Regions from separate parts of the Bacillus sp. FJAT-45350 genome, predicted to be linked through region 1. Evidence: riboswitches for the same ligand, from Rfam matches in the RefSeq annotation. Region 1 holds a riboswitch; the other holds the start of a gene.
The links. A riboswitch is a leader RNA that binds a small molecule or an ion and turns the genes downstream of it on or off. The one in region 1 is predicted to bind cyclic di-GMP.

Region 1 (7,855 bases):
GGGAGCTGTCGTTTCAGGTTCTTTTCAAAAATTTGATCAAACTTATCTAGAAGATGCGTTAAAAATTTTGGGCAAAAATTTTGTTGGAGTAACTCAATTGCCTTACAATACCTCCGATGAGGAGATTATTCGTCTTAATGATATTGGTGTAAAGGCCATACGTTTTAATGTGATGCGTGGTGGATCTGAAGATGTATCATATTTAGAGTCCTTTTCTAAAAGAGTGTATGAATTAGTAGGATGGCATACTGAGTTATACATTGATTCAAAAACCCTAATAGAAATTACCCCAATTATAAAGGAGCTTCCTGCAGTTTCCGTTGATCATCTTGGATTAGTTAATGAGGGATTTAGTAATTTACTATCTTTAGTTGATAAAGGTGTAAAAGTAAAGGCAACTGGTTTTGGACGAGTTGATTTAGATGTAAAGAGTGCTTTGTTATCAATTCATAATGTTAATCCTCATGCGCTAATGTTTGGAACGGATTTACCTTCTACAAGAGCGAAGAGACCTTTTCAAGATTCGGATATAGAGCTAATAAAATCTATTTTTGACGAGGAACAAGCAAGTAAAATTTTATATAAAAATTCTTTCAATTGGTATTTTATATAAATTTTAGATATAATAAAATCAGTAAATTCTGAATTATTACATCGAAATTGAGCGAGCGCTCGGTCATAGATTGGGAGGAGAAAACAAGAAAATGGAGTTAAGATTAAATGAAGAACAGCAAATGATGAAAAAAATGGTAAGAGAATTTTCGAATGAGATCATAAAAAAAGCTGTAGTTGAGATGGAAGAATCAGATGAATTTCCGCTTGAAACGATTCGGAAAATGGGGGAATTAGGTTTAATGGGCATACCAATTCCACAAAAATATGGTGGAACGGAAATGGATTTTATTTCGTATATTCTAGCCATTAATGAAATATCAAAAGTAAGTGCAACCATAGGAGAAATTGTTTCAGTTCATACTTCTGTAGGGACAAATCCTATCTTATATTTTGGAACAGACGAACAAAAAAATAAATATATTCCCAAATTAGCATCTGGGAAATTTATTGGTGCCTTTGCTCTAACTGAGCCGAGTGCGGGTTCAGATGCTGCAAACATTCGTACTACTGCAGAAAGGAAGGGAAATAAATATATTGTCAATGGTTCAAAAATGTTTATTAGTGGTGCGGGTGCAGCAGATATTTATATTACCTTTGTAGTTACTGACCCTACAAAAGGTAAAAAGGGAATTTCCACTTTAATTATTGATAAAGATACTCCAGGTTTTTTTATAGGGAAAAAAGAAAGAAAAATGGGATTACATGGGTCAAATACATGTGAATTATTCTTTGAAAATGCAGAAGTGCCAGTTGAAAATCTACTTGGAGCAGAGGGAGAAGGTCTTAAAATTGCATTAGGTAATTTAGATGTTGGGAGAATAGGTATTGCCGCGCAATCACTTGGTATAGCAGAGGCTGCTTTAGAGGCTGCTATACAATATGCAAAAGAGAGAAAACAATTTGGTAAACCGATTTCTGCTCAACAAGGATTATCATTTAAACTTGCGAACATGGCGACTAAAGTGGAGGCAGCCAAATTATTAGTCTATCAAGCAGCTGACCTTAGAAATAAAGGAATTCCTTGTAGTAAAGAAGCCTCTATGGCTAAGTGTTTTGCATCGGACACTGCCATGTATGTGACAACAGAGGCAATTCAGGTATTTGGTGGCTATGGGTATACAAAAGAATACCCAGTAGAACGATATTTTCGAGATGCCAAAGTAACACAAATTTATGAAGGAACAAATGAAATACAAAGATTGGTTATTTCAAAACACCTTCTGTCCATATAAATAAAATAATGATAAGTATCAAATAGAGGATTATTAAAGCGATCGTCTTTCTTAATTGACTAAAACTGTACAACTATAAGCGCAAACAGATAACCACAAAAGGTGGTTATCTGTTCTTGATTGATTCCAGTAACTTTGTCACTCTGAAATGATGAAAAATCGTCAATCCAATAATAACGAAACTGAAAACCGAGGACATAATTGTGCTGTACAATAATCCTTTTACAACATTTTGATTAAACAACCGTATCATTCCTGTCTCTGAGAGATATAGTTCAATGATTATTATTTATTGAAACCAATGACATTATCCAAAAAGATATAAATATTACTACACAGTACAGGATGATACTAGTCAATGAGAATATATTCTACAATTGGCTCGTTTGCTGAAGAACAAAGCCTAATTGCTCGGTAAAGGTCAGGAGGATTAGGCTTTTTACTGTTCATTGGGAAACAGGATAAATCTTTTGTTTTTAATTACATGAAGGCTTTCCTGAGTCTGTACTACTCGAAGGTGTAAGTCTTTTTTGTCTACGTTGTTCTTGAAGAATTCCTGTTAAAAGGTGTTGAATAACTTTTGATTCAGGTGTTTCGTGACTAGGGTGTGCAAGGTTTATTTCTTCTAATGGATCTTTCGTTATATTATATAATTCCAATTGATCCTGTACTGGTTGAGTTTTGGTAGTTGTGATACAAATTGCAGCCTGTTGATCTTCTGAAATATCTGTCGCTTTTTTTTGTGTCGTTTCAACATCTTCAACGCCTGGATTACTCCAAAATTGTGAATTATCGAAGTAACGGGTGAACTTCCAAATTTCCTTAGAATTCGTATCGCCTGTTGGTAGTTTGACGATGACTGTTTCCAAATGATTAGGCTGTATAACCGCTTCATACGGTTGACCAGTTAGAGTGTATTGATTTAAGCCCTTTGAAAATTCATCATCTGTCATAAAGTAAAGAGCCTCATCCCCTCTAGTAAATCCAGGAGTTCCGTTCATTAATGAAGTTAAGTCACGCCCTACTAGGGGATGGACCTCTGAATGATCTTTTTTCAATTTCATTTGGGCTTCTTGAACATTAATACCCGCAAGTCCTAATAAAGTGGGAACAATGTCCACATGACTTGTTAGCATATCTGTTTCTTTACAGCCAGCAAAGTGTTTAGGACTGTGTATAATGAGTGGAACATGAAGTGCTTCCTCATAGGCATTATGCCATTTTTGAAACAATCCTCCATGTGCCCCAACGAGACTACCATGGTCTGCAGTGAATACCACGATAGTATCTTCATAGAATATAGACTGCTTAAGAGCGGTAAATACTTTATACATTTCATCATCAACCTGCTTATGAAGTGAATAGTATAGTTGCCTGTAAAAAGGTGTATCTATTGTAGGTTGTAATGCCTGCTGATAAACGTCTCGGTAACTACTTTGTGCTGAGGGCTTCGTAAATAAATTTTCATTTGCTGTCGGGGCTTGCGGGATAAAAGGAACGGAAGGATCTACAGAAAAATTAAAGTTAGGTAGTAATTGTGTGAATAGCCCAAATAGGGTAATATCATGCGGATTAACAAAGGATGAAACAATTAACCAAGGCTCGTGATTATTGGTATCAACTTCATCTTCTAAGGAGTGAATTAATCGAACAACCTCTTCAGAATAAACGACATCACGGCCACTTACCCCAATCGCAGCGGATGATGCTGAATTTCGTGGATTTGCTCCATGCGGTTCAGGACCTATCCATCCATCAAAACCATAGGAATCTAGCCGATTTGCATGTAAATAAAGCTGTTGTTTTTCGGGGTCAGGAACTCCAGTTGTTGGGTTAAAGCTTAACATGGCATTATGACTTGCTGGAACGATAAGGTCCTCATCAGAAGCATGCCATTTCCCTTTCCAAAACGTTCGATACCCTGCAGAACGAAAATAGTCACCTAAAGTAGGAACTGTATTGTGATCAAGCCAGTATACATCTGGATCAAAAGCTCCTTTCGCTGCACCTGTCGTTTGAGTGACCCCGTGTAGGGAAGGATACTGGCCTGTGTAAAGAGTTGCTCTACTAGGTGAACAAGCTGTACTTCCAATATAATGATTTAAGAATGTCATCCCATTTTCTGTTAGAAGCTCCTGTGTCTTTAAATGATTTTTACGCCATTCTTTTAGGTCTTCATTTTCATAAACTGTTGGAAATCGTTGCTCATCAACAAGAATTATAAGGAAATTGGGTCTTTTATTTTTTCGCTTAGAACAATCTGGCGAGTGTTTATGTTTGGCCAATTTGACGTCCTCCTAATGAACGAAAGTTATACTTCTGTATCATATGTAAGAAAGTGAAATGTGATTGAATATTTTCGCAAAAAAAGTAACACCTTTTTCCTGCGTCATACTCTGTAATCGATCAACTACCGTTCGAGCACAAGGTTTTCAAGCAATCTATCAAAAAAGCCTTTGCACATCTTTTTAGGGTTGGTCCCAACGGGTATTAACTTGATTATTTAATGTAATCCTGTAGTATGGGAATAAACTATTCATCAAGAACAACGGTTTGAAGTAATTCTCTGTACGAAATTATTTTTATCTTAGGAGGAAAAAGGAACATGGAGGTTTTCACAAAATATTTAACGGGCATCGATAACCCTGATCATCGCGACCGAACAGAAGAAATTTTGGCATGGATTGTTAATAAGTTCCCCAACTTGGAACCACAAATCAAGTGGAATACGCCTATGTTTTCTGATCATGGCACGTATATCATTGGCTTTTCCACAGCGAAGCATCATTTGAGCGTTTCACCCGAAGAAGTAGGAATTGCTCACTTTGCCAATGACATTGAAGATGCTGGTTACAGTGCTACCAAAGGCTTGTTTCGAATTCCTTGGAATGAGCCGGTAAATTACGGGTTGCTTGAGAAAATGATTGAATTTAATATTCAAGATAAAGCAGACTGTTCAACTTTTTGGCGGAGTTAAAGATGGCCGTATAGCTTCTCTTAGGGTGCTATTGCTAGTAGAGTTGAGGAAGGGAAAAGAAAATAATTATACATATTATAATGAATGGAGAGGATTTTTTATGAAAGATGTAAAAACATTTTTAATGTTTCAAGAAGGTAATGCAGAAGAGGCAATGAAATTTTATACATCAATAATTGAGGACTCAAAGATTACAAGTATAGTTAGATATGGAGCAAATGAACCTGGTGAAGAAGGAACAGTAATGCAAGCTACTTTTACTTTAAAAGGGAAAGAGTTTATGTGCATTGACAGTTATATTAAACACGAGTTCTCCTTTACACCTTCTTTCTCAATTTATGTTACTTGTGATACGGACGACGAAATTGAGCAACTCTATCACAAGCTAGTTGAAGGTGGACAGGCACTTATGCCATTGAATGATTATGGTTTCAGCAAAAAGTTTGGTTGGATAAATGACCGTTTCGGAGTTTCATGGCAACTAAACCTTATTGATTAAATTGGAAAAATAATTGCATTTCCATAAAAAAGAACCTTTTATTGATACATCATTAAAAGGTTCCTTTCGTATTATTATTTTTTTACAGCTGAAGCGCTAAATGTATTTGTAGAAGATGAATATGTTACAGTAACATCATGTGGGGTACCACCAATGTTATATTCTCTTGTTTCAGAATTTTGGTTTTGTGTCGTAGGATTTGAGATGTTTCCTCCAGGTAAAGTTTCCTTACTAACAGTTACAGATGAACCATCAGAATAATGAATTGTATAATCTGCGACAACTTTAAATTGATTTGGACCTTGTGGGTCAAGAGTAAGTGAGATATTGCTAATACTTGATACTACTACATCTACAACTGGTACAGTAGGTGAAGCAGGTACAGGCGTGTTATTTAGTAGTGTATACGCGTTACCGAAGTAATTATCGTCACTTAAATCATCAGTAGAATAGGATACAGTTCCACCAGGAGTTAATCCTGTTAAAGTTACTACTTCATCCTCTGTTTCACCATTACTTAACGTTTTAATTACTTTAAATGAAAGTGAATATGTTGCTGTTTCTTCATTCCAGACAAAGTTTGGTGCCCCATCTTCAGTACCTAAATCAATTGAGTATTCAGTAATAACAGCCCAAACGTCAACATCAACTGTTGAACTGTTATTGCTATGAGTTAGTCCAGCCTTTTGACCATTATGAAACTTAGTTTCCGTTTTAACTTCAATGTTTGTTAGTGCATGACTATCTAGGTCGACAGTTGCAGTAAATCCGTAAGTTTTTGGTTGGCCTGGAATTGCCCAAACTAAATCAGCTTTTTGGCCACCTACTGTAATGTACAAATTAGCTAAATCATCACGAGCACCATCAATAACTACTTCACCAGATACAACCTGTGATGTACCAAAGTAACCAGAAATAGAGCCAAATGTAGTAATTTGTGCTGTTTCAATGCCATTTGTATTTCTCCCGTCCTCTTGAATAACAGGATTTGATCCAGCAGCTGGTGCTTTAGTTGGTCCTTTTGCTAATACCCCAGAATTTAACCCCAATACTAAAGAACCTGTTAACAACACTGTAACAACTTTTTTCTTATTCATTTTCATTTCTCCTCTTAAATAATATTCTTATAGCATTAAAATAAGAGGGTCGGTTACACTACTAGCTCGACATAGTCCAAGTGTCCAGATAAAGACTATGCTTCATAGCTCCCCTAGAAAAGGGTCGGTTACATTACTTACTCAAAATAACCCAACTATTCAAATAAAAGTTAATTTATAAGAAAAATAGTATCCTTATTTAGTCTTAGATTAACCGATAAGTAAATAGTCTTATATTTTGTATTATATTCCGTTAATTTCCTGTTGTAAAGTGACTAAAAGTCATAACTGATTATAATTTTGATAAAAAATTTTCTACCATAATTTCACATATAAGATCTATAATAAATTAGGGAATCTTAGTTGTCCTGATACTTTAATAGAAGAGAAGAGGTATGATCTTATTGTTTGAACTATTTAATAAGAAGCCTGATTTCCAAATTCCCTCAACTGGAATTGATGAAATTGAAGAATTAGTAGTAGGAGGCGTGAAGCAGAAAGTATTAATTCAATCTTTAAATAAAGGAAATCCTATCCTATTATTTTTACACGGTGGACCATCCTTGCCATTCCCTGGTATCTCATCAAGAGGGAAAGACTATACAATTGTATCGAATACGAAAAAACTTGTGGAACATTATACAGTTGTATTTTGGGATCAGAGAGGGACAGGAAAGTCTTATAACAAAAACATTCCTCAAGAAACAATGAACTTTAACCAATTTATTAGCGATGCAAATGAAATAATAGATTACTTGATGATGAAATATAAGAAAAAGAAGATATATCTTGCGGGTCACTCTTTTGGATCATTGATAGGAATGTACTTAATTAACCAATACCCAGAGAAGTTCTATTCATATATAGGCTTGTCACAGATTATTGATTGGACAGAAAACGATAGATTGAGCTTGAAATGGCTGAAAGAGGAGGCTGAAAGAAGAAAAGATTTAAAAGCTTTAAAAGAGCTTAAAGCTGTTGGCAAACCTCCTTATATAGAGAGCTTCAAGCAATGGGGGGTAATAAGGAAATGGCAAATGAAATATAAAACTATGATTTATTCTGATGAACACGTTAAAACTCCCGGATTATTTAAGATTGCCTCAGATATGTTTTTATCTAAAGACTATAGTTTTGGGGATATAGTAAACACTTTTTATAGAGGATTTAAACTAATTTATACTGACGAATTTATTAGGAATATCCCATCTATTAATATTCAAAAAGATATTTTATGTTTAAGAGTACCAACTACTTTTATTCATGGTAAAAAAGATGTACATGTACACTCAGAACCTTTAATTTCATTTGTAAAGAATATCAAAACAGAATATGAACCAAGAATTATTTGGGCTGAAAAATCATCTCACGTATTTCATCCTGATGATACAAAACAAATAGAACAAATTATTATTGAAGAATTAAAACACTTAAT
Region 2 (4,325 bases), 1.4 Mb from region 1:
AATTAATACATTAATGTCAAACCCATTAAACATTGCTGAAGCAGTTGCTGAGAGTGATTTATTAATTGGAGCTGTACTAATTCCAGGAGCAAAAGCACCTAAATTAGTGACCGAAGACATGATTAAGTCAATGAAACCAGGTTCAGTAGTCGTTGATGTAGCAATTGATCAAGGTGGAATTATTGAGACTGTAGACAAAATTACAACGCATGATAACCCAACATATGTTAAGCATGACGTTGTACACTATGCTGTAGCAAACATGCCAGGTGCTGTACCAAGAACATCGACATTAGCTCTTACAAATGTCACAGTACCATATGCACTTCAGATTGCTAACAAAGGTGTGACACAAGCATTACAAGAAAATCCAGCATTAGCATTAGGGTTAAATGTTGCAGGTGGAGCAGTTACGTATGAAGCTGTTGCTAGAGACTTAGGATATGATTATGTTACGATTGAAAATGCGCTATTAAACGAAACAACAACTGTATAGTAACAAAAAAGGAAAGCCTACTAAGATATAGTTAATTATATACTTAGTAGGCTTTTTATTGAGGAAGATAAACCATGTTGATTCTTTTAAAAGATAATACTTTTCTTCAAATATTTGTTATACTATTAATTGTTAAAATATTGAATTGATAGTTAAAGGAATGGATCATGAAGAAAACTTTACGCTTCTGGATATTATTACTTACTTTTTTCGTTATCATAAGTATATTATTTTCTACGTTATTCTCTGCCTATGTTGTAACTAAGCAAAACGTAGTCAATCATTCATTAGAAATTAACAGTGTATATTCTGAAAAGCTTGCACAATTAGCAGATGAAGTTTTTACAACAATGACATTTGTATTAAAACAAAGACAATATGATATTGCGGATGATTTAACTCATGGTCGTAATATAGATGGAAAATTAGAGCGATTGTTGCATAGTAGTAAGGATTTTAATTCAGTCGCAGTAGTTAATAATGAGGGTATTATCATAAGTGCATCACCCTACGTAGGTATTGAAGGTGAAAAACTTACATCCTTGGGGGCGAACGAATCTCTACTGCATAAAAAAACTCTCATATCAGATCCTTATATTTCTATTTCCAATCGCTTGATTCTTATGGTGTCTACGCCATTATGGGGTGAAGAAGGAAATTATATAGGTTTTTTAGCAGGTACTGTTTATTTACAAGAAGATAATATTATAAGAACGATATTAGGTGAACATTATGCTAAAGATGGTTCATATGTTTACGTTGTAGATAATAATGGCACATTATTATATCATCCTGATGTAAATCGTATTGGAGAAGTTGTTAGGAATAATGAAGTAATTGAAAGCTTAATTGATGGTGAAAGTGGTTCGCAATTCATTACAAACTCACAGGGGATAGACTTTCTTGCAGGATACACATATATACCGTCTAGCCAGTGGGGCGTCGTATCACAAACTCCTTATAGTGTGGCAATTGCTCCGGTTTGGAACTTGGTTCAGAAGGTCTTTTTGTATTCAATCCCATTTGTAATCTTGCTTATTATATGCACTGTGTTTTTCACAGATAGATTAGCTTCTCCGCTTCGAAAATTAGCACTTTTTATTTTTAATAATGAGTCAGATACGTTAAAAACTGAAAAGCCAGATATTCCAACATGGTATTTTGAGGCTGAACAATTAAATAAAACATTAGAAAATTTTGTGCAAATAAAAGAAAGTAGTATTAATACCTATAAAACTAATTCACTGACCGATCCACTAACAGGACTCGGAAATAGACGATATTTCGATGAAACATTAGTTCAATTGAAGAATGAACAAAAGCCTTTCTCCCTCATTATTATTGATATTGATTACTTTAAAAAAGTTAACGACGAATTTGGCCATCAGATGGGTGACGAAGTCTTAATATTTTTATCTAAGAAGATGAAAGAGTTTGTCAGAAGTGTTGATGTATGTGTGAGACTAGGTGGTGAAGAGTTCATTATTTTGTTGCCAAATACAAATGATAATGATGCGATGAATATTGCTGAGAGAATGCGTGAAAATGTAAGCCATACAATTAGTCCTACTGGTGGATATATTACAATTTCTTTAGGTGTGGGTTGTTATCAGGCAGGTGAAGATATAAATTCATTTCTTAAACGGGTAGATGGTGCGTTATATCAATCAAAAAGAGAAGGACGTAACAAAACAGTGTTATCTTATTAAAAATCGATAAAGTATACATAATGTATACTTTATCGATTTTTTGTTTAAGTGGCTAGCACTTGATATTAACACATAACAACATTACTTAATGAAGCTGGTTTTCCTAATAAATACCCTTGTCCATAAGGAATTCCCAATGTTTTAGCTACGGATAATTCATTATCATCTTCTAAACCTTCTAATATTAGATGTTTATTTTCTCGCTCACAATAGCTGTGTAGGAAGGTAATAAGGTTTTGTTTTTGCTTTGACAAATGTAAATCTTTTGCTAAATATCGATCCAATTTAAGATAATCCGGATCTAGTTCAATTATTGATTGAAAATTAGCATAACCTCTTCCAATATCGTCAATTGCAATTAAGAAACCCAGTTTTTTTAGTTCTAGTATCCTTGATTTAAATATGCAAAAATCATCAATAACCTCAGATTCGGAAATTTCAAGTACAATCTGTTGACTAGTTAGATAGTTTTCAGTAATAATTCTCTTGAGAAAAATGGGAAAGTTATTATGTAAAATCGTCGATGGAAAGACATTTAAAAATAAAGTTTCTCCATTTTTTGATTGTCCTGCTGAATGGTAGGTGCAGAGGGCTTTATGAATGGACCGCGAATCCAACTCATAAAGCTTTTTTGCTTTTTTTGCTTCTAAGAAAGCGATTTCAGGATTAGCATAAACATTAGACCTAAGTAGGACCTCATACCCCAACCTTTCAAAAGATCCTAAGCTGTAGATTGGCTGAAAATAATGATAGAATTCCTCTTCTCGAATAAACATTTCAATAGACAAAATAATCGACCCATCCTTTATTTACTTAATAAAAAAAGGTAAACCTCAAGAATAGGTTCACCTTTTTGATCCAGTATCCTTCGGCGGCTCGGCTACCATATCAACATGTGACTTAGGTCCGTGGCTTTGCGTCCTTATCTTTAAATAAGTTTGCCATTATCGTTATTTTTATTATAAACACTTTGAATATAGCGTTTAGACAATTATAAACAAAATATGATAAAACAGCAATACACTCGACAAAATATTACAAAAATTTATTTCGTTAGTACTAAAAAAGTTATTTCTAAAGGATGGATTTATCCACTTTATCGCGAATAGTATTACTAAACTACCTATAAAGGAAGAATAGCTTCTAGGAGCTAACTTATGAGTATATATTCTAGGTAAAATATAACTAGTAAAATATAATAAGTCCTTTTCTTGTATGAACTGGAAATAAAGTTTTTCCTAATTAATCATTAACAATAAACAATTGCTCTCGAAAGGGTGTGTTGTAGATGAATAAGTGCATGGCGCATCGAGGCTGGTCAGGTAAGGCACCTGAAAATACATTAGCAGCTTTTGAGTTGGCTATTAATGAAGATAAGATTGATTCGATAGAGACAGATGTTCACATGTCTAAAGACGGTGTACCGGTTTTAATTCATGATTTTACATTAGAACGAACAACGAATGGTACGGGGTTAGTAAATGGCAAAACCTTGTCTGAACTTAAAGAACTTGATGCAGGGTCATGGTACTCAGAAGAGTATGAAGGAGAGAAGATACCTACGTTAGAAGAATTACTAATAAGAGCAAAAGGAAGAATACGGTTGAACCTGGAATTAAAGTCTGCTGGTTATTTTTATCCAAAGATAATTAATACGGTTGTTGCTTTAGTTAAAAAATATGAGATGGAACATGAGGTTGTTATCACATCATTTGATCATCAGAAAATAAAGGAATTAAAAAATGAACCTTTAATAGAAACTGGATTAGTGTTTGCGGGGAGTGTTACATTACTAGAGGAACAGCTTGAGTTAACAGGTTCTACAGTTATTTCAATCGCTTTTCCTTTTTTGACTAAAGAATTTGCAGAGCATTATATTGCACGTGGTTATAAAATAGTTACATGGACACCGAATACTGAAGAAGAGATTGTCTTTGTGAAATTAATACATCCTGATATTGTAATATGTACAAACCATCCTGAAAAAGTAATTAACTAACGATTTTTGGTTTTTAACTTTTCATAGTCCACTTTTCCTATATATGATATAATTAATGATTATTTTAGAAAATTTAGATTATGAGATTTAGTAGGTAGGAAAGGGCTGTTTTTGATGGAGA

Region 2: it holds a riboswitch for cyclic di-GMP, as region 1 does, so the genes downstream of both, CD003_RS13115 (EAL domain-containing protein) here and CD003_RS06235 (hypothetical protein) in region 1, are expected to answer to the same signal.

Annotation. Positions count from the first base shown of each region.
Region 1 is NZ_NISU01000001.1:1,230,002-1,237,856, forward strand. It holds gene CD003_RS06210 (amidohydrolase family protein) at 1-613, shown strand, start outside; gene CD003_RS06215 (acyl-CoA dehydrogenase) at 705-1,847, shown strand; gene CD003_RS06220 (sulfatase-like hydrolase/transferase) at 2,324-4,132, opposite strand; gene CD003_RS06225 (iron chaperone) at 4,453-4,824, shown strand; gene CD003_RS06230 (VOC family protein) at 4,925-5,323, shown strand; gene CD003_RS06235 (hypothetical protein) at 5,398-6,420, opposite strand; cyclic di-GMP riboswitch class II at 6,459-6,542, opposite strand; gene CD003_RS06240 (alpha/beta fold hydrolase) at 6,825-7,855, shown strand, end outside.
Region 2 is NZ_NISU01000001.1:2,607,064-2,611,388, reverse strand. It holds gene ald (alanine dehydrogenase) at 1-496, shown strand, start outside; gene CD003_RS13120 (sensor domain-containing diguanylate cyclase) at 664-2,205, shown strand; gene CD003_RS13115 (EAL domain-containing protein) at 2,271-2,993, opposite strand; cyclic di-GMP riboswitch class I at 3,073-3,158, opposite strand; gene CD003_RS13110 (glycerophosphodiester phosphodiesterase) at 3,494-4,204, shown strand; partial or broken gene CD003_RS22690 (methyl-accepting chemotaxis protein) at 4,319-4,325, shown strand, end outside.